DNA from 4 places in the Mesorhizobium sp. P2_A8 genome. Region 3 is predicted to be linked to each of the others. Evidence: predicted binding sites of a transcription regulator. Region 3 holds the regulator's gene; each other region holds the start of a gene.
What was found. Region 3 encodes PhoB, which activates phosphate uptake and scavenging genes when phosphate is short. Its sites were predicted from a motif close to TGTCATNNANCTGTCAT; they were not measured.
Positions count from the first base shown of each region.

Region 1: a site for PhoB is predicted at 2,181-2,197, ahead of AC1D10_RS30900 (acid phosphatase). Genes of this name have one in related genera too.
Region 2: a site for PhoB is predicted at 3,309-3,325, ahead of ppk2 (polyphosphate kinase 2). Genes of this name have one in related genera too.
Region 4: a site for PhoB is predicted at 4,297-4,313, ahead of phnF (phosphonate metabolism transcriptional regulator PhnF). Genes of this name have one in related genera too.

Region 1 is NZ_JBFUDB010000011.1:313,460-319,289, forward strand. Features, by position in the region: gene AC1D10_RS30890 (Gfo/Idh/MocA family protein) at 1-640, shown strand, start outside; gene AC1D10_RS30895 (cytochrome-c peroxidase) at 834-2,039, opposite strand; gene AC1D10_RS30900 (acid phosphatase) at 2,286-3,818, shown strand; gene AC1D10_RS30905 (Lrp/AsnC family transcriptional regulator) at 3,859-4,338, opposite strand; gene AC1D10_RS30910 (RBBP9/YdeN family alpha/beta hydrolase) at 4,447-4,980, shown strand; gene AC1D10_RS30915 (DUF922 domain-containing Zn-dependent protease) at 5,073-5,669, opposite strand; gene AC1D10_RS30920 (hypothetical protein) at 5,797-5,830, shown strand, end outside.
Region 2 is NZ_JBFUDB010000007.1:355,898-361,727, reverse strand. Features, by position in the region: gene AC1D10_RS22315 (glycosyl transferase family 90) at 1-957, shown strand, start outside; gene AC1D10_RS22310 (glycosyl transferase family 90) at 1,107-2,078, shown strand; gene AC1D10_RS22305 (aldo/keto reductase) at 2,125-3,168, opposite strand; gene ppk2 (polyphosphate kinase 2) at 3,431-4,351, shown strand; gene AC1D10_RS22295 (dihydrofolate reductase family protein) at 4,387-5,031, opposite strand; gene hemB (porphobilinogen synthase) at 5,234-5,830, opposite strand, start outside.
Region 3 is NZ_JBFUDB010000001.1:1,119,838-1,125,667, forward strand. Features, by position in the region: gene pstC (phosphate ABC transporter permease subunit PstC) at 1-436, shown strand, start outside; gene pstA (phosphate ABC transporter permease PstA) at 440-1,291, shown strand; gene pstB (phosphate ABC transporter ATP-binding protein PstB) at 1,288-2,094, shown strand; gene phoU (phosphate signaling complex protein PhoU) at 2,120-2,827, shown strand; gene phoB (phosphate regulon transcriptional regulator PhoB) at 2,847-3,536, shown strand; gene AC1D10_RS05520 (ROK family protein) at 3,549-4,796, opposite strand; gene xylF (D-xylose ABC transporter substrate-binding protein) at 5,145-5,830, shown strand, end outside.
Region 4 is NZ_JBFUDB010000010.1:388,971-394,800, reverse strand. Features, by position in the region: gene phnK (phosphonate C-P lyase system protein PhnK) at 1-721, opposite strand, end outside; gene AC1D10_RS29115 (alpha-D-ribose 1-methylphosphonate 5-phosphate C-P-lyase PhnJ) at 718-1,617, opposite strand; gene fosX (FosX/FosE/FosI family fosfomycin resistance hydrolase) at 1,614-2,033, opposite strand; gene AC1D10_RS29105 (carbon-phosphorus lyase complex subunit) at 2,030-3,142, opposite strand; gene phnH (phosphonate C-P lyase system protein PhnH) at 3,144-3,755, opposite strand; gene phnG (phosphonate C-P lyase system protein PhnG) at 3,755-4,216, opposite strand; gene phnF (phosphonate metabolism transcriptional regulator PhnF) at 4,338-5,087, shown strand; gene AC1D10_RS29085 (zinc-binding alcohol dehydrogenase family protein) at 5,192-5,830, opposite strand, start outside.

The DNA of each region.
Region 1 (5,830 bases), on a different contig from region 3:
CGGCACGGTCAGGCATGTCGAGGCGTCCTATCTGCAAAGCTGGCTGGTGTCGAAATTCTGGGGCGACTGGCGCACCGATCCGAAATGGCTCTGGCGCCTGTCGCGCGGCCACGGCTCGAATGGCGTGCTCGGCGATGTCGGCATCCACATCCTCGATTTCGCCAGCTATGGTGCGGCTCTCGACGTCGACCATGTCTTCTGCCGGCTGCGCGCCTTCGACAAGGCGCCCGGCAACCGCATCGGCGACTACGGGCTCGACGCCAATGACAGCTTCGCCATGACGCTGGATTTTTCCAATGGCGCCTTCGGCGTGGTGCACGCCAGCCGCTGGGCTACCGGCCATCTCAACGAGCTGCGTCTGCGCATCTATGGCGACAAGGGCAGCCTCGAAGTGGTGCACAATCTCGACGGCTCGGTGCTCAAGGCCTGCGTCGGCGAGAATGTCGAGAACGCCAGATGGGAAGAGCTCGACGCCGGCATGGTGCCGACCAACTACCAGCGCTTCGTCGATGCCGTCACCAGCGGCGTGCAGACCGAGCCCAGCTTCCGCCACGCCGCCGGCCTGCAAAAGGTGCTCGACCTCGCCGTGGTGTCGGACGAGAAGCGGGCGGAGCTGAGGGCACACGCGGATACGCAGTGAGGGTGGATTCAAGGGCCGGTGGTTGGCGGCGCCTTCGCTTCTCCCACAGGGGGAGAAGGCGACCTCGCGAAGCGAGGTCGGATGGGGGGTGTTCCGGCTTGGCAACGACGGCGATCCGTCCAGCGCCCCTCAACCGTCTCGGCGCTGCGCGCCGATCCACCTTCTCCCACAGGGGGAGAAGGGAAGGCGCGAGTCACTGCTGATCCGCGTCGGTCAGCGTTTGCAGGAAGGCGACGATGTCGTCGATCTCGGGATCGGTCAGCGCCGGCCTGTCGCCGGATTTCTTGCCGAAGGGCGGATCCTGGTTGAGGTTGTGCCAGTAAGCCTTTGGCAAATCGTCGTTTTGTCGGATCGTGCCGTCGGCGTTCTTGGGGTACCAGTGGCCGGGATCGCTGTCGCGGCTGGCGTAGAAGGCGACCGCGTCGCGCAGCGTGTGGAAATATCCATTGTGGAAGAAGCTTTTTCGCAGCGCGACGTTGCGCAGCGTCGGCGTCTTGAACAGGCCGCAATACTCCGCCCGGCCGTGAAAATCGGTGCGCAGCGGCCCGCACAGGCCGAGATCGAAATAGGCGGGGTCGGTGTTGGCCGGGATGGCCGGATTGCGCGGCACGGCAACGGCGATCAGGCCGAAATCGGTGAACTGCGGCGGCTCGCCGTCATTGGCGGGTTCGCTTAGATGGCAGGAGGCGCAATTGCCCTTGGTCTCGTCCTCGAACAGCGCGCGGCCGTGCAATTCCTGTGCCGACAGCGTCGCCTTGCCGGCGAGGAAGGCATCGTAGCGGCTGGAGTAGGGATAGAAGTCGGGCGCACTCTGCTCGAAGGTGCCAAGCGCCTCTGCGGCGGCGTCGAAGGCATCATCCGGGTGGTCGAACACGGTGTCGCCGAAAGCGGCCTTGAAGTCATCGGCGTATGCCGACTTGCGCAATCCGGCGGTGATGGCGGCGGCATCCTTGTTGGCCATCTCGAACGGCGACAGCAGCGGGATCCTGGCCTGGTCGCGGCCGCGGTCGACGCGGCCGTCCCAGGTCAGGCCGCCGGTCGGGCCGTTGTCGATGCTCTCGTCGCCTTCATCCTCGGAATCGTAGAAATGCTCGGTGAAGGCGGGCACCGCCTGGAGGTAACGCAGCGACGGCACGGCGCGCAGTCCGGGCTGGTCGAGATGCGGCCCGCCCATCTCGACCGGTGCGGCCGAGCCGGGGCCGAAGGCATGGTGCGGATCATGGCAGGACGAGCAGGCCTGCTTGCCCGAGGCCGACAGCGACGGGTCGAAGAACATCTTGCGGCCGAGCGCCGTCAGCGCCTGCGCCCGCGCGAAGGCATCCGCCCGCGACATCGGCCCTGGATGGACGCTGCGTGCGCTGACAATGCTTGCGGAAAGGATCGCGGCGATGCCGAGCATCGATGCGGCGATGGCGCATTTCTTCCATTGTCCCGCTGTCATGTCGTCCGGTCCGTTTTTCCGCCCCGGAGTTAAGACCGTACTGCTGCGGATTGATGACCGGCTCACTCGCTCACGCAACCGTGTTTGCAGGACCAGAAAATGTCACAAAGGTGACAAGGCGTCGACCTAGCGTTCGCCCATGGCTCGTCGCTCGCGGCCATGCATTTGCCCCTCTAGCCACCACCCCAGCCATGAGGAATTCCCATGACGCGGCCTTTCACCTCGCTTTGCCTGGCCGGCACCGTGCTGACCTCGATTCCGCTTGCAGCCAACGCCGCCCCGCCCGGCTACGACAAGATCGACACCGTCGTCGTCATCTATGCCGAGAACCGCAGCTTCGATAATCTCTATGGCGGCTTCCCCGGCGCCAATGGGCTGGCCAACCTCTCGGCCGGCCAGGTGCGCCAGCTCGACCGCGACGGCAAGCCGCTGACCGAACTGCCGCCGGCCTGGGGCGGCCTGACTGCCAAGGGCGTGACGCCGCCGATGACCGAGGCGCAATCGGCGCATCTCAGCAATGCCAGCTTCGCCATCGACGACGCCGGCGGCTTCAACGAGAAGACCTCCGTCGTCACGCGCGACCTCTGGCACCGCTTCTACCAGGAGCAGATGCAGATCGATGGCGGGAAGAACGACAAGTTCGTCGCCTGGGCCGATTCCGGCGGCCTGGTGATGGGCCACTATGACGGCTCCAGCCTGCCGATGTGGGCGGTGGCGAAGAAATACGTGCTGGCCGACAATTTCTTCCAGGGCGCCTTCGGCGGCTCCTTCCTCAACCATATCATGCTCGCCTGCGCCTGCGTGCCGGTCTATCCCCACGCCGACACCAGCCCGGTCAAGGGCCAGATCGCCGTCGTTGAGGCCGATGGCACGACGCTGAAGGTCGCCGACAATTCGCCGGCCTCGGCGCTCGGCGGCGTGCCGAAATTCGTCAATGACGGCGCCATCACGCCCGACTTCTATGCCGTCAACACCATGCAGCCGCCCTACCAGCCGAGCGCCAACAAGCCGGCAGAAGGCGGCGACACGGCACTGGCCGATCCGGCGCTGCCGACCACGCTGCCGCCGCAGCACGACATCACCATCGGCGACCTGTTGTCGCTGAAGGGCGTCAGTTGGGCCTGGTATTCCGGCGCTTGGCAGGCCACGCTCGACGGCAAGAACGCGACGCCGGTGCCGAACTTCCAGTTCCACCACCAGCCGTTCAACTATTTCGCCGCCTACGCGCCTGGCACTGCCGCGCGGGCCGAGCACCTGAGGGATGGCGGTCTCGACGGCGCCGAATTCATCAAGACGATCGACGACGGCAAGCTGCCGGCGGTGAGTTTCTACAAGCCGCAAGGCAATCTCAACGAGCATAGCGGCTATGCCGATGTGACGAGCGGCGACCAGCATCTCGCCGACATCGTCGCGCATCTGGAGAAAAGCCCGCAATGGAGCCACATGCTGGTGGTCGTCACCTATGACGAGAATGGCGGCTTCTGGGACCATGTCGCACCGCCGAAGGCCGACCGCTGGGGGCCGGGCAACCGCATCCCGGCCTTCATCATCTCGCCCTATGCGAAGATGGGCACGGTCGACCACACACAATACGACACGACGTCGATCCTGCGCTTCATCACCGCGCGTTACGATTTGCCGGTGCTGTCCGGCATCGCCGCCCGCGACAAGGCGCTGCGCAACAACGACCAGCCACCGATGGGCGACCTGAGCGCTGCGCTCGATCTGAGCCGGTAGAGCGGCTGACTGAACCTCGGTGCGGCGACACCGCTCTGGTCTAGCCGCCTGACCGTCTGATCAGGTCGCGGCCGATCGGCTTTGGTGTCTCGCTGCGCAACACCAGCGCCGTCGTGACCGCGCCATGGCGGGCCACGGCGTCGACGATGGTTTCAAGCTGCGCCGGCGAGGGGACGACCACTTTCAGGATGAAGCAATCCTCGCCGGTCAGTCGGTGCACCTCGGTGATCTGTGGCATCTCGGCGAATTGCTTCAGGCAGGGGCGGATGTGCTCATGCGTGGTGCGCACCCGGATGATCGCCATCATGCCGAGGCCGAGTGCGGCCGGATCGATCACCGCGGTGTAGCCGGCAATGATGCCGCGCTCCTCCAGCCGTTTCACCCGCTCGGACGTTGCCGGCTGCGACAGGCCGACCCGGCGGCCAAGCTCGGACATGCCGATGCGGCCGTTCTCCTGCATGGCTTCGAGAATGGCGATGTCGGTCGGATCGAGCGGCGCGCGCTCATCGCTGTTTTTCATGGCCACCTTGAATCCATCGGAAGTCTAGCGACTTTTCCGATGGTTTCCCATTTTCCGCCGCGAAGCAAGACGCCACCATGCTGCTCCGATAGATAGGAGCAAGGCGACATGACGCATTTCATCATCCTGCCCGGCAGCGGCGGTTCGGGCCCGGCGCACTGGCAGTCGCGCTGGGAAAGCGCCAATCCGGCGATGCGGCGGTTCCAGCCGTCGAGCTGGGACCTGCCGGATTTCACCGACTGGCTGGCGGCGCTGGAGGCTGCCGTGATCGAGGCGCCCGAGCCGCCGGTGTTGGTCGCGCACAGCCTGTCTTGCCTGCTGATCGCCCATTGGCAGAAGATCTCACCGCGCCCTGTCAAAGCGGCCTTGCTGGTCGGCGTTCCCGATCCGACGGCGGCGCTCTTCCCCCGATACGGCATGGCTTTCGCCAACATTCCGCAAGGCCGGCTGCGCTTTGCCTCGCTGGTGGTGACCAGCACCAACGATCCCTATGGCGCGCCGGACTATGCCGAGGCGATTGCGAAGCAGTGGGGCAGCTGCATGGCCGTCATCGGCGCGTTCGGCCACATCAATGCTGACAGCGGCCTGGGCGACTGGCCGGAAGGTCTTGCGCTTCTCGACGGTCTGGTTTCCGAAGCCTAGAGCCCTTTGTTTTGACGCAATTCCGAAGGGAAAGCGCTACGCGCTTTTCCCGGGAAAACCGTTTCACAATTTTTCCTGGAATTGCTTTGGCGTCAGCCGCCATTGACCAAAGCGAGGATCAGCTTCTGCAGATTGCCTCCCTGGCCGAGTTCGACGCGGTCGAAATCGCGGCTCGCCTGCCGCTGCGCCTGTGACAGTTCGGACAGGCGTTTCGTCATTTCGGTGCGGATCTTGCTGCATTTGGGATCGTCGGCAACGCTGAGGCCGACGGTCGCCGCCTCGATCTTGCGCACCATGTCGATGATATCGGCGCCATGTACTCTTTCGTGGGCGCTGACGCCCGCGATGAAAACCTCCCAGTTTCTCTCGATGGCCGGCGGCAGCGGTGCGGAGGGGCTGGGCAAGGTGTAGGTGATGATGAGCTTCGGCCGTGCCGAGACCAGCACGCAGGCTCCGGCCCGCGCCTGATAGTCCCTGGTCCAGGTCAGCTTGAAATTGGTGTGGGCGATGGCGCGGGCCACGCCGAGCTTCGGACCCTTCTCGCCGATCGAGCGGTAGAGCTCCGGCCCAGACTGGCCTGAAATGGCGTAGGTCTCGACCTTCTCGACCGGCTTCCAGTCGGCATGGGCGGCGAGCGGCAAGGCCAGCCAGGCGGCCAACGACAGACACAGACGAACACAGGCTCTCAACACCGCTCTCCGAACAATCAGGACGGGACGCCGCAACGGGCGATGCCACCGAACGGCTTTTCCTATAGAATGCCGGCGGGTACGGCGGCAAATGTCTGAGGGGGAAGTCATGAGATATCTCATCGTCATGGGCGCGGTGGCGGTCTTGCAGGCCGCGCAGC
Region 2 (5,830 bases), on a different contig from region 3:
CGAACGACTGCTAAGGTTTTCTATTATGTGCGAAATTTCGCGCGCGACGCCGTCCCACAGGAATTGTTTCGCCGGCAACTGGCGAACAGGCTCAAAAAGGCCAGGCTCACGGACAGCTCGGTTCGCCATAGGCTGAATTACTACAACAAGCTGCACGATGCCTTTGTGCCCAGCGCGAATGCCGTGCGCATCGGCAAGCTGCCTTTTGACCCGACAATGTACTATTACGACCTGAAGGAATTTGCCCGCTACTTCGATCCGTCATTGCTCGTCGATGTGGAATTCGGCGACATCGTCGAGGTGCCGAAGGTGCCGTCGATCGTCAAGGATCGGCCTATCCGTGCGCAAGACAGCAATGCGGTCATCATGAAGCTCGACAAGTTTCGTCATTTCCACATGCCTGCCGACGCAACCGCATTCGCCGACAAGCTCCCTTCCGTGGTCTGGCGCGGTGATCTCAACAACCCGATACGGACGAGGTTTCTGGACGCAGTGCGCGACTTGCCGTTCTGCGACGCCGGCTCACACAAGCCGAATGCGCCGGTCGCGTATAGCAAACCCTATCTGAGCATCGGCCAGCATCAGCGCTATCGCTACATTGTCTCGCTCGAAGGCATCGACGTGGCGACCAACCTCAAATGGGTCATGAATTCGAACTCGCTCTGCCTGATGCCGCCACCGACATACGAGACATGGTTCGCGGAAAACCAGCTCGAGGCTAACGTCCACTATGTGCCACTCGAAGCGGATTTCTCCAACCTTTCGGAGCGCGTGGCATACTTCGAGCGACATCCGGCGCAGGCCGAACGCATCATTTCTGCTGCGAATGCCTATTGCCGGACATTTACCAACGAGCAGGCCGAGCAGGCAATCTCCCTGCTCGTGCTCTACAAATACTTCGTGCTCAGCGGCCAGATCAAACCCGACGCCGAGGTCTGGCGTTATATCATGGGCTAGCGGCCGGCGGGCATCGTCCGCCGGTTCCCCATCCAGATCAGTGTTCACGCGCCGCGTCGGGTGTCCGCAGATGCGTGGCACGATAGGCCCGAGGGAACAACAACAGCCACCGTTTGTTTTGATCGAGGTTTGTTTTGATCAAGTGAATTATGGCCACCATACAGCGAACGACGGCAAGGGTTTTCTATTATACGCGAAACGTCATGCGCGATATCGCGCCGCAAGCACTCTTCCGACGGCGGCTGGCGAGTCGCCTCGAAAAAGCCCGGCTTCCGGACGGATCGGTTCGCCAGCGGCTAAATTACTACAACAAGCTGCAGGACCCATTTTCGCCCAGCCCGGCTGCGGTGCGTATCGACAATCTGCCGTTTGCACCGAGCACGTACTATTACGACCTCAAAGAGATTGCCCGGTATTTTGACCCCAAATTGCTCATAGACTTGGAATTCGGCGATGTTGTCGATGTGCCGAAGGTGCCGTCGCTCGTCAAGGATCGGCCGATCCATGCCGACAACAGCAATGCGATCATTCTGAAATTCAACAAGTTCCGGCACTTCCACATGCCTGCCGACGCAACCGCGTTCGCCGACAAGCTCCCTGCCGTGGTCTGGCGCGGCGATCTCAACAATCCGATACGGACAAGATTTCTGGATGCCGTACGCGATCTGCCGTTCTGCGACGCCGGCTCACACAAGTCGTACGCGCCGGCCGAGTACCGCAAGCCATTTCTCAGCATCGGCCAGCAGCAGCGTTATCGCTACATCGTCTCGCTCGAAGGCAATGACGTGGCGACCAACCTCAAATGGATCATGAACTCGAATTCGCTCTGCCTGATGCCCACGCCGACATACGAAACATGGTTCGCGGAGAAGCAACTCGAGGCCAACATCCACTATGTACCGCTCGACCCGGATTTTGCCGACGTTGCCGAAAAGGTGCGCTATTTCGAACAACACCCGGCAGTGGCCGAACGCATCATTGCCGCGGCGAATGCCTATTGCCGGACATTCACCGACGAGAAGCACGAGCAGGCGATCTCCCTGCTCGTGCTCTACAAATACTTCGTGCTCAGCGGCCAGATCGAGCCTGATCCCGAGGTCTGGCGCTACATCACGGGTTAAGTGCCGGGCCGGCGTCGTCCGCCGGGTTCCTCGTCGAAATCTGGGGTCACACGCCGCTGCGATCGAGAACCAGATCGGCGGCGCCGAAGCGGTCCTTTGCCGTCAGCTGCTGGTGCCAGTAGGGGTAGAGCACCGGCGGCCGGCTGATCGCGTCGAGGCGTTCACGCTCCTCGCCGGTGAGCACCAGGCTTGCCGCCGCGATGTTGTCCCGGAACTGCGTTTCGCTCCTGCCGCCGATCACCAGCGAACTGACCGCCGGCCGGCCGAGCAGCCAGGCCAGTGCCACCTGCGCTGCCGACACGCTGCGCTGCGAGCCGATCTCGACAAGGACGTCGACGATCCGCCAGAGCCGGTCCTCGTCGCGGATCGGCGGTTCGGACCAGCCGGCGAGCTGCCGGGCGGTGGGGCTGTCGCGGCGGTATTTGCCGGACAGCAATCCGCCGGCAAGCGGGCTCCAGACCAGCACGCCGAGCCCCTGGTCGACCGAAATCGGCAGCAATTCATATTCCGCCTCGCGCGCTTCCAGCGTGTAGTGGATCTGCTGGGTGACGAAGCGCGGCTGGTGATGGCTGTCGCTGATGCCGAGCGCCTTCATCACTTGCCAGCCGGAATAATTGGAGCAGCCGACATAGCGGATCTTGCCCTGGGCAACCAGCGTGTCGAGCGCGGCGATGGTTTCCTCGAGCGGTGTCGTGCCGTCCCATTCGTGCAGGAAGTAGATGTCAATGACGTCGGTCTTCAACCGCTTCAGGCTCTTCTCGCATTCGCGGATCAGGTGATAGCGCGACAGGCCTTCGTCGTTCGGACCGTTGCCGATCCGCATCCGCGCCTTGGAGGCGATCAGCACGTCGCCCTTGCGCTTGCCGCCGAGTGCTTCGCCGATGATCTCTTCCGAAATGCCGTTCGAATAGACGTTGGCGGTGTCGATGACGTTGATGCCGGCATCGATGCAGAGATCGATCATCCGGCGCGCCTCGTCGAGATCGGTCTTGCCGACAGCCGAAAACGCGCCGGCGCCGCCGAAGGTCATCGTGCCCATGGTCAGTGTCGAAACTTTCAAGCCGGAACGGCCGAGGGTGCGGTATTCCATGTCAGTCCTCGCGATTGCATTGGGGAAAGGGGCTTTGGGGAAAGATATTTGTAGGACAATTTAGACCGCTCGTCGACATGCCACGGCGACGGATCGATCATGCCTCGCGGGATTTGCTGCGGCGGCCATCGTGCTCAGTCTGCAATAAAACCGTCATTGCCGGTCTATATTGAAGTCGGCTCAGGTGTTGCCACTCCGGGACGCAGGCCAGGGGTTGGGCGCCGGACGTGGATCGACACGGCTTGCAAGCGGAGCAGCTGAAATGACCGAGCTAAAACAGAATTCTCCCGCCAGGGACTGGCTTGAAGCCGAACTCGCCGACACGCTCGATGAAGACTATGAGCTCGAAATGTCGGAGCCGGCGCTGTCGATGGAGATCGCGAAGATCTACAAGAACTCGCATCCGCCTTCGATCGATCGGATGCAATATTTTCGCGACCTGATCACCTTGCAATCCGAATTGATCAAGCTGCAGTCCTGGGTCGCCTATCACAAGAAGAAGCTGGTGGTGGTCTTCGAGGGCCGCGACTCTGCCGGCAAGGGCGGTGTCATCAAGCGCATCACTCAGCGGCTCAATCCACGCATCTGCCGTGTCGTCGCCCTGCCGGCGCCGACCGAGCGCGAGAAGTCGCAATGGTATTTCCAGCGCTATGTGCCGCATCTGCCAGCCGGCGGCGAGATCGTGCTGTTCGACCGCTCCTGGTATAACCGCTCCGGCGTTGAACGGGTGATGGGTTTTGCCCAGCCCGATCAGGTCGAGGAATTCTTCCGCGACGTGCCGGAGTTCGAGCGCATGCTGGTCCGCTCGGGCATCACCGTGGTCAAATACTGGTTCTCGATCACCGACGAGGAGCAGCAGATGCGCTTCCTGATGCGCATCCACGATCCGATGAAGCAGTGGAAACTCTCGCCGATGGACCTGCAGTCGCGCGTGCGCTGGGAGCAGTACACCAAGGCCAAGGAAGAGACCTTTGCCCGCACCAACATTCCGGAGGCGCCCTGGTTCATCGTCGAGGGCAACGACAAGAAGCGGGCGCGGCTGAACTGCATCGACCATCTGCTCAAGCAGATGCCGTATGAAGAGGTGCCGCACGAGGAGATCACGCTGCCCGAGCGCGTCTTCAATCCCGAATACGAGCGCCAGACGCTGCCGCGCGAGCTCTACGTGCCGGAAAAGTACTGAGCGTCTCACCGTCCCCACATGAGGGAGAGCGAAACCTAGGCACGCTTGATGATCACGTGGGTGGCGAGCGGCGTGGCGACCTGCTCGCTGCAGAGATAACCGAGCCTGGGCATGTCCAGTCCGGCAAAAAGGTTCTCACCGGCACCAAGCAGCACCGGCGAGATCGCCAGATGCATCTCGTCGATCAGCTTCTCCTGGAGATATTGCTGGATGGTGGCGACGCCTCCGCCGACCCGCACGTCCTTGCCATCAGCCGCCGCCTTCGCTTGTTCAAGCGCCGAATGGATGCCGTCGGTGACGAAGTGGAAGGTCGTGCCGCCCTCCATGACGATCGGTTCGCGCTTATGATGGGTCAGCACGAAAACCGGCACATGGTAGGGTGGGTTGTCGCCCCACCAGCCCCTCCAACTGTCGTCGGGCCATTCGCCGCGGATCGGCCCGAACATATTGCGGCCGAGGATCCAGGCGCCGACATTCTCGAAGCTGCGCGCCGCAAAGTCCTCGTCAGCGCCGGTCGCACCGCCTTCCTCGCCGAACATCTTGCGGAAGGTGCGGGTGCTCCAGGCCCATTTGTGCAAGGCTTCCCCGCCGACACCGAGCGGATTTTGCAGGTCCTGGTCGGGACCGGCGCCGTAGCCGTCGAGCGACAGGGTGAATGCGTTGACGCGAAGTTTGGACATAAAGTCTCCTCCATAACCAGTTGTGCAAGCGGTAGCAAACTGATTGTGAATTGCAAGCAGTTTGTGTGGATGCAGCAAACCGCAGGCGATTGGTCCAACGACCTTCGCTCGGGCTCCCGTCCGGAAGCCGGCAATTGTTCATGGAGATCGAGGAGGTCGCCGGCATTGCCCGCTGCGACCGGCCATCGGTGGGAAGAGAAAACTATCCCTTCAGCATCGTCGCCACTTCAGGCGCGAAATAGGTGAGGATGCCGTCGCAGCCGGCACGCTTGAAAGCGAGCAGCGATTCCAGCATCGCCTTTTCGCCATCGATCCAGCCATTGGCGGCCGCCGCCTTGATCATCGAATATTCGCCCGACACCTGGTAGGCGAAGGTCGGCATCTGGAATTCGTCCTTCAGCCGCCGGATGATGTCGAGATAGGGCAGGCCGGGCTTGACCATCAGCATGTCGGCGCCTTCGGCGATATCCTGTTCGGCCTCGCGCACCGCTTCGTCCGAATTGGCGTGGTCGATGTAATAGGTCTTCTTGTCGCCCTTGAGCAGCCCGGCGGTGCCGACCGCCTCGCGATAAGGGCCGTAGAAGGCCGAGGCGAATTTGGTCGCGTAGGACATGATTGCCACGTCCTGGAAGCCGTTGGCGTCGAGCGCGTCGCGGATGGCGCCGATGCGGCCGTCCATCATGTCGGACGGCGCGATGATGTCGGCGCCGGCCGCCGCCTGGATGACGGCCGCGGCGGTCACCTGTTCGACCGTCTCGTCATTGACGATGATGCCGTCGCGCAGGATGCCGTCATGGCC
Region 3 (5,830 bases):
GTCGCTGATCCTTGCCATCATGGTGCTGCCTTTCATCACCTCGATCACCAAGGACGTCTTCGACACGGTGCCGCCGGTGCTGAAAGAGTCCGCCTACGGCATTGGCTGCACGACCTGGGAAGTGACCCGCCGCGTGGTCATTCCCTATACAAGGATCGGCATCATGGGCGGCGTCATGCTCGGCCTCGGCCGCGCGCTCGGCGAAACCATGGCGGTGACCTTCGTCATCGGCAACGCGCACCGCATCAGTTCCTCGCTGTTCGCGCCGGCGACGACGATTTCCGCCACCATCGCCAACGAATTCACCGAAGCCGTCGGCGACCTCTACACCTCCTCTCTGGTGGCGCTCGGCCTGATCCTGTTCGTCATCACCTTCCTGATCCTCGCCATCGCACGCTACATGCTGATGCGCATTGACGCCCGCACGGGAGCCTGACCGATGTCGACAGCCACATCGCTTCACCAGAGCCGCAAGCGGAAGAATGCCGTGATGATGACGCTCTGCGTCGCCGCCGCGGGCATCGGACTTGCCTGGCTGGCGCTGATCCTCGGCGCACTGGTCTACAAGGGTACTGCCGGCCTGTCCTTCGACGTATTCACGCAGATGACGCCGCCGCCCGGCGACGCCGGCGGCCTGCTCAACGCCATCTATGGCAGCGTGGTGATGACCATCATCGCCGTCATCGTCGGCACGCCGATCGGCGTGCTGGCCGGCACCTACATGGCTGAATACGGCCGCTTCTCGAAGCTCACCACCGTGGTGCGCTTCATCAACGACATCCTGCTGTCGGCGCCATCAATCATCATCGGCCTGTTCGTCTACGAACTGATGGTCCGGCCGATGGGGCATTTCTCGGCGATTGCCGGCGCCGTCGCGCTTGCCATCCTGGTCATCCCGGTCGTCGTGCGCACCACCGAGGACATGCTCAACCTGGTGCCGAACGCGCTGCGCGAAGCCGGCACCGCGATCGGTGCGCCGCGCTGGGTGGTTATCAAGTCGGTCGCCTACCGCGCTGCCCTGTCCGGCATCGTCACCGGCATATTGCTGTCGATCGCCCGTATCTCGGGCGAGACGGCGCCGTTGCTCTTCACGGCGCTCAACAACCAGTTCTGGTCGAGCAATCTCAACGCGCCAATGGCCAGCCTGCCTGTGACCATCTTCCAGTTCGCTCTCAGCCCTTACGAGGAATGGCAGCAACTGGCCTGGACCGGCGCACTCATCATCACATTGACGGTTCTCGCGCTCAGCATCTTTGCGCGCAGCCTGACAGGACGCAGAGAGGACAAATGAGCCAGATGTTGTCTCCAGACATGACGATCGCCGCCGAGGCAACCGCCAGCAAGGCCAAGATCGAAGTCAAGAACCTCAACTTCTACTACGGCCAGAGCAAGGCGCTGAAGGACATCACGCTGTCGTTGCCCGAGCGCAGCGTCACCGCCTTCATCGGTCCTTCGGGCTGTGGGAAGTCGACGCTGCTGCGCGTCTTCAACCGCATCTACGAACTCTATCCCAAGCAGACCGCCGAGGGTCAGGTGCTGCTCGACGGCCAGAACGTTCTGGACCGCTCGCAGGACCTCAACCTTTTGCGGACCAAGATCGGCATGGTGTTTCAGAAGCCGACGCCGTTCCCGATGTCGATCTATGAAAACATCGCCTTCGGTGTCAGGCTCTATGAGAAGCTCAGCAAGTCGGAGATGGACGGCCGCGTCGAGCAGGCGCTGAAGCGTGCGGCTCTGTGGACCGAGGTCAAGGACAAGCTCAACGCCAGCGGCCTCAGCCTCTCCGGTGGCCAGCAGCAGCGGCTCTGCATCGCCCGAACCGTGGCGGTGAAGCCGGAAGTCATCCTGCTCGACGAGCCGGCCTCGGCGCTTGACCCGCTGTCGACCGCCAAGATCGAAGAACTGATCGACGAGTTGCAAGCCGACTACACGATCGTCATCGTCACCCACAACATGCAGCAGGCGGCGCGCGTGTCGAAGCAGACCGCCTTCATGTATCTGGGCGAACTGGTCGAGTTCGACCGCACCGAGAAGATCTTCACGTCGCCCCGCGAGAAGCGCACGCAGGACTACATCACCGGCCGCTTCGGCTGAGCTCAGGCATACGAGGGACAGGATCATGGGCGAACACACAGTCGCTTCTTTCGACGAGGATCTCGGACAGATCAGCAGGCTCATCAGTGACATGGGCGATCTCGCCGGCTCGATGGTCGGTGGTGCCACCAAGGCGCTGCTGAATTCCGACAACGCGCTGGCACAGCGCGTTGTTTCAGACGACGCGATCATGGACGCGCGCCAGCGCGAGCTTGATGACCGCGCCATCACGCTGATCGCCAAGCGGCAGCCGATGGCCGACGATCTGCGCCATGTCGTCGGTTCGATCCGCATGGCCGGCGATCTCGAACGCATTGGCGACCTTGCCAAGAACATCGCCAAGCGCGTCGGCACCGTCGGCCTCAGCGTCACGCCGCGCGACCTGTCGCATTCCATTGACGGAATGGCGCAGCTGGTGCTGATCCAGGTGCAGGGTGTCATCGAGGAATATGCGGCGCGCGACGCCGCGGCCCTGGCGAAACTGCGCGCAGACGACGAGCGCATCGACGTCAAATACACCTCCGTGTTCCGCGAACTCCTGACCTACATGATGGAAGACCCGCGCAACATCACCGCCTGCACGCATCTTCTGTTCTGCGCCAAGAACCTCGAGCGGATCGGCGATCACGTCACCAACATCGCGGAGAATGCGTATTATGTTCTGACCGGTACGCAGTTGCCCGCCAATCGTCCGAAGCAGGACGAGACGGCAATGTCCGCGCCGGCGGCATGACGACAGGGGTGACCAGCCGATGATCGCGCCACGCATCATGGTGGTGGAGGACGAGGAGCCGCTCGGTGTGCTGCTCCGCTACAATCTGGAGTCCGAGGGTTACCAGGTCGAGGTGGTGACGCGCGGCGACGAGGCCGAGATCCGGTTGCAGGAGAACGTCCCCGACCTTCTGGTGCTCGACTGGATGGTGCCGGCGGTTTCCGGCATCGAACTCTGCCGCCGGCTAAGGATGCGTCCTGAGACCGAGCGGCTGCCGATCATCATGCTGACCGCGCGCGGCGAGGAAAGCGATCGTGTGCGTGGCCTCTCGACCGGCGCCGACGATTATCTGGTCAAGCCGTTCTCGACCCCCGAATTCATGGCCAGGGTCAAGGCGCTGCTGCGCCGCGCCAAGCCGGAAGTGCTGTCCAGCGTGCTCAAGGTCGGCGACATCGTGCTCGATCGTGAATCGCACCGGGTCTATCGCAAGAAGAGCGAGATCCGGCTCGGACCAACCGAGTTTCGCCTGCTCGAGTTCATGATGCGTCATCCCGGTCGGGTGTTTTCGCGCAGCCAGCTGCTAGACAATGTCTGGGGCGAGACGATCTACATCGACGAGCGCACGGTGGACGTGCATGTCGGCCGGCTGCGCAAGGCGGTCAACAATGGCCGCATGCCCGACGTCATCCGTACCATTCGTGGGGCGGGATACGCGATCAGGGAAGATTGACTCCCGTCTGATTCACGCGACGTTCTTGCCGACGATGCCGGATCTTGTGTGAGTGCCAAGCGCGAAAATTTCCTGGTCGACGAAGGTCAGTGCGCGCATGGCGCAGCCTTCGCGGATCAGTGGCAGTTCGTTCGGCTCGGTGTCGAAGGAAATCGATTTCGAGTGCTGGCCGCCTGCGGTCTGGGCAATCGCCTCGCGCAATGCCGGCTCGATCAGGTCGAAGGCCGCGGCGCTGACACCGACCATGGCGACCGGCGCCGGATCGATCAGCGCGAAGAGGCTGCCGAGACCGTAGCCGAGCGCTTCGCCGGCCTTGCGATAGGCCTCGCGCTCGGGTCCATCGCTTTCGCGGGCCGCGGTCGCCAGGGCGCGCATATCGGCGTCGCTGACATCGGCGACTGGTTCTGCGTCCTCACTCATCTGCCTTGCGTTGCGCCAGATGGCGTAGTTGCCGGCATAGGCCTCGACGCAGCCGCGCCGGCCGCAGCGGCACAGCGCGCCGTTCGGCCGATGGATCATGTGGCCGAACTCGCCGCCCGAAGAATGGGTACCGGTGAACAGTTCGCCCTTCAGCACCAGGCCCATGCCGATGCCGTGCGACAAAAGGATGGCGATGAAGTCGTCGCGGTAGCGATCAGGGTCGCGCCAGCGCAGCGCCACCGCCATCATGTTGCAGTCGTTCTCCATGGTGGCGGGAATGCCGAACTCGTCCTCGAGTATGTCGGCGAAGGCGATATCGGTGTGCGGCGTGATCGGCGACCACAACATGGCGCGGGCACGCGTGTCGGTGATGCCCTGGATCGCCAGCGCGATGCGGGCGACATTGCGGACGTCGAGATCGGGGTCTTCGAGGCGTCGCCGCACGATGGCGACGCATTCGCCGACCAGCGCGTCGCGCGACATGGTCAGCGTGTCGAGCCGGCGCTGTTCCTCGGCGATCACCTGGCCGGCATAGTCGATGACGGCGACGGAGAGGAAGTTCAGCGACAGCACCACGGTCATCACTGCCGCTGCTTCCGGATTGAGGCTGAGGCCGACCTGCGGCCGGCCGCGTTTGAGCGAGCCGGCCTCGCTCGGCTTGCTCTCGGCCAAGATGCCTTCGCCGATCAGGTCGGAGGAGATCGCCGATATGGTCGAGTGGCTGAGGCCTGTGGTCGCGGCGATCTCGGTGCGTGACGGCTGTCCGGCGCGACGCACGGCCGCAATCACCATCGCCCGGTTGCGACGGCGCAGATCGTCGTGGCGGATTCCGACCGACATGTTTTTTCACATCCTCCCGGTCGCTGCAGCCTTTCGTGCCCCCCGAAGGCTGTCAGCGAAGCCTGAAGCGCGAAGCACCTCAGGCACTTGTTTCCGCGCATGTCGCCCAAAACCGCTACGCACTTTTGGGCGACATGCGCTGATCAAATTCTGGCAGAAGCCTGCCATCCTGTCATTATTTATTCCGGGGCTCGAAAAAAATTCAGAGAGACATCAAAATCCATCAGAATCGATGTTGACAGCGTTCGGCTGTTGGATCAGTATTTTTTCGAGGCTCGAAAAAATAGAGCTTCTGTGCCGGCCTACGGGTCAGTTTGGTCGCGCCATACGCGGCGCAGGGAGGATAATATGAAAAGATTCACAGCCGCCATCCTGGCGGGTGTCGCCATGTCGCTGACGCTCGTGTCGGTCGCGCAGGCGAAGGACAAGGTCATCGGCGTGTCGTGGTCCAACTTCCAGGAAGAGCGCTGGAAGACCGACGAGGCCGCCATGAAGACGGCGATCGAGGCCGCCGGCGACAAGTACATCTCCGCAGACGCACAGTCCAATCCCGGCAAGCAGCTCACCGATGTCGAGAGCCTGATCTCGCAGGGCGCCAATTCGCTGATCATCCTGGCGCAGGATGCCTCGGCCATCGGCCCGGCGGTGCAGAAGGCGCTGGACGAAGGCATTCCGGTCGTCGGCTATGATCGGCTGATCGAGAACAAGGACGTCTTCTATCTGACCTTCGACAACAAGGAAGTCGGCCGCATGCAGGCCCGCGAAGTGTTCAAGGCCAAGCCGGAAGGCAACTACGTCTTCATCAAGGGCTCGGGTGCCGACCCGAATGCCGACTTCCTGTTCTCGGGCTCGATGGAAGTGCTCAAGGAGGCCATAGACAGCGGCAAGATCAAGAATGTCGGTGAGGCCTATACGGACGGCTGGCTGCCTGCCAACGCCCAGAAGAACATGGAGCAGTTCCTAACCGCCAACGACAACAAGGTCGACGCGGTGGTCGCGGCCAATGACGGCACCGCCGGCGGCGTCGTCGCGGC
Region 4 (5,830 bases), on a different contig from region 3:
CGAGCACGCAGTCGGTGAGACCGCTTTCGACGACGCGGCCGTCCTTCATCACCATCATGCGCTGCGACAAAAGCCGCGCGACGGCAAGATCGTGGGTGACGACGATGGCCGCGAGACCAAGGTCCGTAACTAGGCCGCGCAACAGGTCGAGCAGGCGGGCCTGGACCGAGACATCGAGACCGCCTGTCGGCTCATCCATGAACACCAGCCGTGGTCCGGTAACGAGGTTGCGGGCGATCTGCAGGCGCTGGCGCATGCCGCCGGAAAAGGCGCGCGGCTCGTCGTCGATGCGATCCTCGTCGATCTCGACGCGCGACAGCCAGTCGACGGCCGTGGCGCGGATCTTGCCGTAGTGACGGTCGCCAACCGCCATCAGTCGCTCACCGACATTGGCGCCGGCCGAGACAGTCATGCGCAGCCCATCCGCCGGGTTCTGGTGAACAAAACCCCAGTCGGTGCGCATGAGGAAGCGGCGCTCGGCCTCGCTCATACGGTAGAGCTCGCGAAACTGGCCGTCGCGCATGCGATAACTGGCGGTGCCGGAGCTCGGCAGCAGCCGTGTCGACAGGCAGTTGAGCAGCGTCGTCTTGCCGGAGCCCGACTCGCCGACGACCGCCAGAACTTCGCCCGGCCACAGGTCGAAGGAGACATTGTCGCAGCCGACGCGCGAGCCATAGAATTTGGACAGTGCCGAAACGCGCAGTAGCGGTTCGTCGGTCATTGCGCCGGCTCCCTGTTTCCTGGGGCAAGATGGGTATCGGGGGCAAGATGGCCGCGATGACCCTCTTCACGCCGCTTCTCGCAGTGATCGGTGTCGGAGCAGACGAACATGTGGCCGCCATGGTCGTCGAGGATGACTTCGTCGAGATACACGTTCTCGGCCGCGCAGAGCGCGCAAGGCTGGTCGAAGGTCTGCACCTCGAACGGATGATCGTCGAAGTCGAGGCTGACGACTTCGGTGAACGGCGGCACCGCATAGATGCGCTTTTCGCGGCCGGCGCCGAACAGCTGCAAGGCCGGCGAGCGGTGCATCTTGGGATTGTCGAATTTCGGCGTCGGCGACGGGTCCATCACGTAGCGGCCCTCGACCTTGACCGGATAGGCGTAGGTGGTGGCGATGCGGCCGTGCCTGGCGATGTCCTCATAGAGCTTTACATGCATCAGGCCGTATTCCTCCAGCGCGTGCATCTTGCGCGTCTCGGTCTCGCGCGGTTCGAGGAAGCGCAGAGGTTCCGGGATCGGCACCTGGTAGACCAGCACCTGGCGCTCCGTCAGCGGATGCTCGGGAATGCGGTGGCGGGTCTGGATGATGGTAGCCTTCGCCGTCTCGGTGGTGACGGCGACATTGGCGACCTTCTTGAAGAAGGCGCGGATCGAGACCGCGTTGGTGGTGTCGTCGGCGCCCTGGTCGATGACCTTCAAGACATCGTCGGGGCCGATGATCGAAGCGGTGACCTGGACGCCGCCAGTGCCCCAGCCATAAGGCATCGGCATCTCGCGCGAGGCGAACGGCACCTGATAGCCGGGGATGGCGATGCCCTTGAGGATCGCACGGCGGATCATTCGCTTGGTCTGCTCGTCGAGATAGGCGAAGTTGTAGGTGGCGATGTCGGTCATGGCGCGACTTCCAATTCTTTGGCGTAGCGTGCCAGCCGCTCAGTGAGCGTGCCGGTGTGCAATTCGAACATGTGGTTGTCGTCGTCGTAGAAATAGATCGAGCGGCCTTCGCCCTCGACGCGTGGGCGCGGCGGACGCATGTCGAGCCCTAGCTTGCCGATGCGCTCGGCGTAGCGGTCGAAATCGGCGTCATCGATTTTGAATGCGATGTGATTGTAGCTGCGCTCCGGCAGCTTCTCGCCCTCCATGATGGCGATCCAGATGTCGCCGATCAGAAAGAATTTTTCACGCGACAGCGAGAATTGCCTGGCGCCGCTGTCATAGACCTCGCGCGCGTCGAAAATCCCGGTCAGGATCGCGGTCATCCGGTCGAGATCGCGGACGATGAAGGTCATGTGGGACAGGCCTAGAATCATTCCGCGGCCTCCCGCTTCTCTTCGACCTTCGCGGGATTCTCGCGGGCATCGTACTCGGCGCGCATGCGGCGCACGAGGTCGAGTTCGGCCTGGAAGTCGACATAGTGCGGCAGCTTCAGATGCTCGACGAAGCCGGTCGCCTGAACATTGTCGGAATGCGAGATGACGAACTCCTCGTCCTGCGCTGCGGCGACGACATCCTCGCCCAACTCGCTGGCGCGCAGCGCCCGGTCGCAGAGCGCCATCGCCATCGCCTTGCGCTCGCTCTGGCCAAAAACGAGCCCGTAGCCGCGGGTGAACTGCGGCGGCGCCTTGGCAGACCCCTTGAACTGGTTGACCATCTGGCATTCGGTGACCCGCACGCTGCCGAGCGGGACAGCGAAGGGTAGTTCGGGCACGTCGAGCTCCAACTCGACCTCGCCGATGCGGATCTCGCCCACGAAGGGATGGTTGCGGGCATAGCCGCGCTGCGTGGAATAGCCGAGCGCCAGCAGAAAACCCTCGTCGCCGCGTGACAGCGCCTGCAGGCGGATGTCGCGCGCCATCGGGAATTCCAGCGGATCGCGGGTGATGTCGCCGGGGACATGGTCCTGCGGCATCTCCCCATCCGGCTCGATCAGGCCTTCGCGGGAGAGGATGGCGGAGACGCGCGGCATGGCTTGCGCTTCCGTCTCACGCCGCAGCGGCTCGGCGACATCGCCGCCAGCGGCAAGCTCGGGATCGAGCAGCCGGTGCGTGTAGTCGAAGGTCGGGCCGAGCAACTGGCCGCCGGGCAGGTCCTTGTAGGTCGCTGAAACGCGCCGCTCGACCAGCATGGTGGCGGTGTCGATCGCCTTGGAGTAGCCGAAGCGCGGCAACGTGGTGCGATAGGCGCGCACCAGGAAGATCGCTTCGATCAGGTCGCCGCGCGCCTGGACGATGGCAAGGGCGGCCAACTCCCGGTCATAGAGCGAACCTTCGCTCATCACCCGGTCGACGCCGAGCGCCAGCTGCTCGACGATCTGGTCGAGGCGAAGCGCCGGCACCGAACGGTCGCCGCGCCGGCGGTCGGCAAGCAGGCTGTGGGCGTTGGCAATGGCCGCCTCGCCACCTTTTACCGCGACATACATCCTAGGCCTCCATCGTCTTGATGCGCGTGGTGCGCGGCAGGCAGGCGACGCCGTCTGATGTGGCGAGGATGATGTCGACGCCCCGCGGAAAGCGCTGGTTGTTCTGCTTCCACTGCTCGATGAAATGACGCGGCATCTGCGCCGGCGCGATCGTGGCACTGGTTTCGATGCCGGGACCTTCGAGCAGCAGCGGGGCGCCGGAGACGAGATCACTCACCAGCAGGATCAGCGTGGTGGAGCGGTCGGGATAGTCCTGCGTGCCTTGCGAAAAGCCGTCCAGAGCCATCATCTCTGCCGGCGTGGCGATCAAAGCGAAATGCGCATCGGCCGGCGTGTTGGCCAGCGGTGCGCCGGTGTGAAACCCAAGCCAGGATTTGATCGCGGTAGAGGCTTGCAAAGCCGGGTCGAGCCAGAGCGGCGTGTCGTTGTCGCAAAGTGCCAGTGCCACGGCGCCGGCGGTTGCCGAGAGCGGCGCCGGCGGGCGGGCGAAGGCGGGCAGGGGCTGCACGCTGCCCGGCCGCGCCATCGCGTCCATGACCGCGCGGAACACGGTCTGCGCGTTGAAGACTGGATCGGCAAAGCCGCCCTCGATCGATTGCGCTGCGATGTCCATCAGTCTTCTCCGCGAACCATGGTGAAGAAATCCACCTTCGTTGCCGCCGTCTCGGCGCGGCGCCGTTCATGCGCCGCGATCAGGGCCGACCGCAGCGGCGCTATGATCCCGGTCTCGACCTCGGTGCGGCGGGCCGGGTCCTGCCACAGCGCGTCGGCGATGGCCGCCAGCCTCGCCTTTTGCTTGTCGCGGCCAAGCGCATAGCAATGGCCGACCTGTCCGGACGGCAAACGAACTGTGGCGCGGGTAACGGTCGCCTCACCGACATTGAAGGGCGAGCCGCCACCGCCGATGCGGCCCCGCAGGGTGATCAGGCCGGTCTCGGGACCACGCAACAGTTCGGCTTCGGAAGGCAATCCGGCTTCATTCCAGAGCCGGACAATGTCATCGCCGCTGGATTGCGCCAGCGTTGCCATGGCGGCCTTGCGCTCGGCCTGGTCATGAGCTTCCTGTCCTCGCATGAGCAATATTCCTCTTGTCTGAAATTTGTCTATTGATATAGACAACTATACAAATTATATCTTTTATCTAGCGCGAGTCCATGACGTGTGGATGACAGGGATAGAAGGCTGGGGGCAATTGATGGTCGGGCAGCTGCCAGCTGACAGCATCGAGCGGCGTAGTGGTGTCTCGCTGTGGCGGCAGATTGCCGACAAGATCCTGCATGCGATCGCCATCGGAGATTTCGCCGAGAATGCAGCGCTGCCGCCGGAGGTTGCGCTGGCCGAACGCTATGGTGTCAACCGCCATACAGTGCGCAGCGCCATATCAGCCCTCGTACAGGAAGGAGTGCTGCGGGCCGAGCAAGGGCGGGGCACTTTCGTGTTGTCGCGCAAACGGCTGTCCTATCCGATCGGCGCGCGCACACGCTTTTCGGCAGGCCTGCAAGGGCAGGCGTCGGAACGGCATACAGTGCTGCTTGCCTCGTCGGTCGAGCCGGCCAGCCAGCGCGTCGCCGAGGGGCTTGGCATTGCCAGGGGGACTGACGTGATCCGGCTGGAAACGCGCGGCGAAGCCGATGGCCGCCCGGTGTCGCGGGCTGCCGGCTGGTTCGAGGCCAGGCGCTTTGCCGGCATCGATGCCGCCGTGGTGGAAACCGGCTCGATCACCGCATCGCTGGCACGTTTCGGCATCGACGATTATCTCAGGCAATCGACCATCCTGTCGGCGCGCCATGCCGATGGCGCCGACCTTGCCGACCTCGACCTGCAGCCCGGTGCCATCGTGCTGGTCACGGTCGCCGTCAACGTCACGCCCGACGGCCAGCCGATCCAGTTTTCGGAGTCGCGCTTCCCGGCCGAGCGGGTCGAGCTCAAACTATCGGCACTGTGAGCCGACACCGCCGCTTGGCTAAATTGTCTGACGCAAATACCCCCAGGGAAAGCGCCACGCGCTTTTCCCGGGAAAACCGCTTCACCCTTTTCCTGGAATTGCTCCTATCCGACCTCAATCACCGCCTTGATCAGGCCGGATTTCTCGTGCGCCCAGCGGGCGAGATCGCGCGGCGTGCCGGCCAGCGTGGTGCGGTGGGTGACGAGCTTGGCCAGCGGCACGGCGCCGTTGCGAATCGAGGCGGCGACGTGGTCGAAGTCGGCGCGCAAGGCATTGCGGCTGCCAATCAGTGTCATCTCGCGCTTGTGAAATTCCGGATCGGAAAAAGCGATGTCGTCCTTGACGACGCTGACCAGCACCAGTGTCCCGCCATGCGCGACATGGGCGAAGGCCGCCTGCACCGACTGGGTGTTGCCGGTCGCATCGAAAACCACATCGAAGCCTTCGCCGGCGGTTGCTTGCTTGACCAGATCGGGCACCGCGCCACGCGAACCGTCGAGGGTCTGGAAACCAAGTTCGTTCACGGCAAAGTCGAGCCTTTCGCTGCTCATGTCGAGCAACGTCACGTCAAGCCCGGCGATGCGGGCGAAGATGGCGGTACCGAGCCCGATCGGGCCGGCACCGATGACCAGTGTGCGGGCGCCGGGCCGACCCTGCGCGCGCCGCACGGCGTGCGCGCCGATGGCCAGGAACTCGACGGCGGCGGCGTCAGCCAGCGACAGGCCGTTTGCCGGATAGAGATT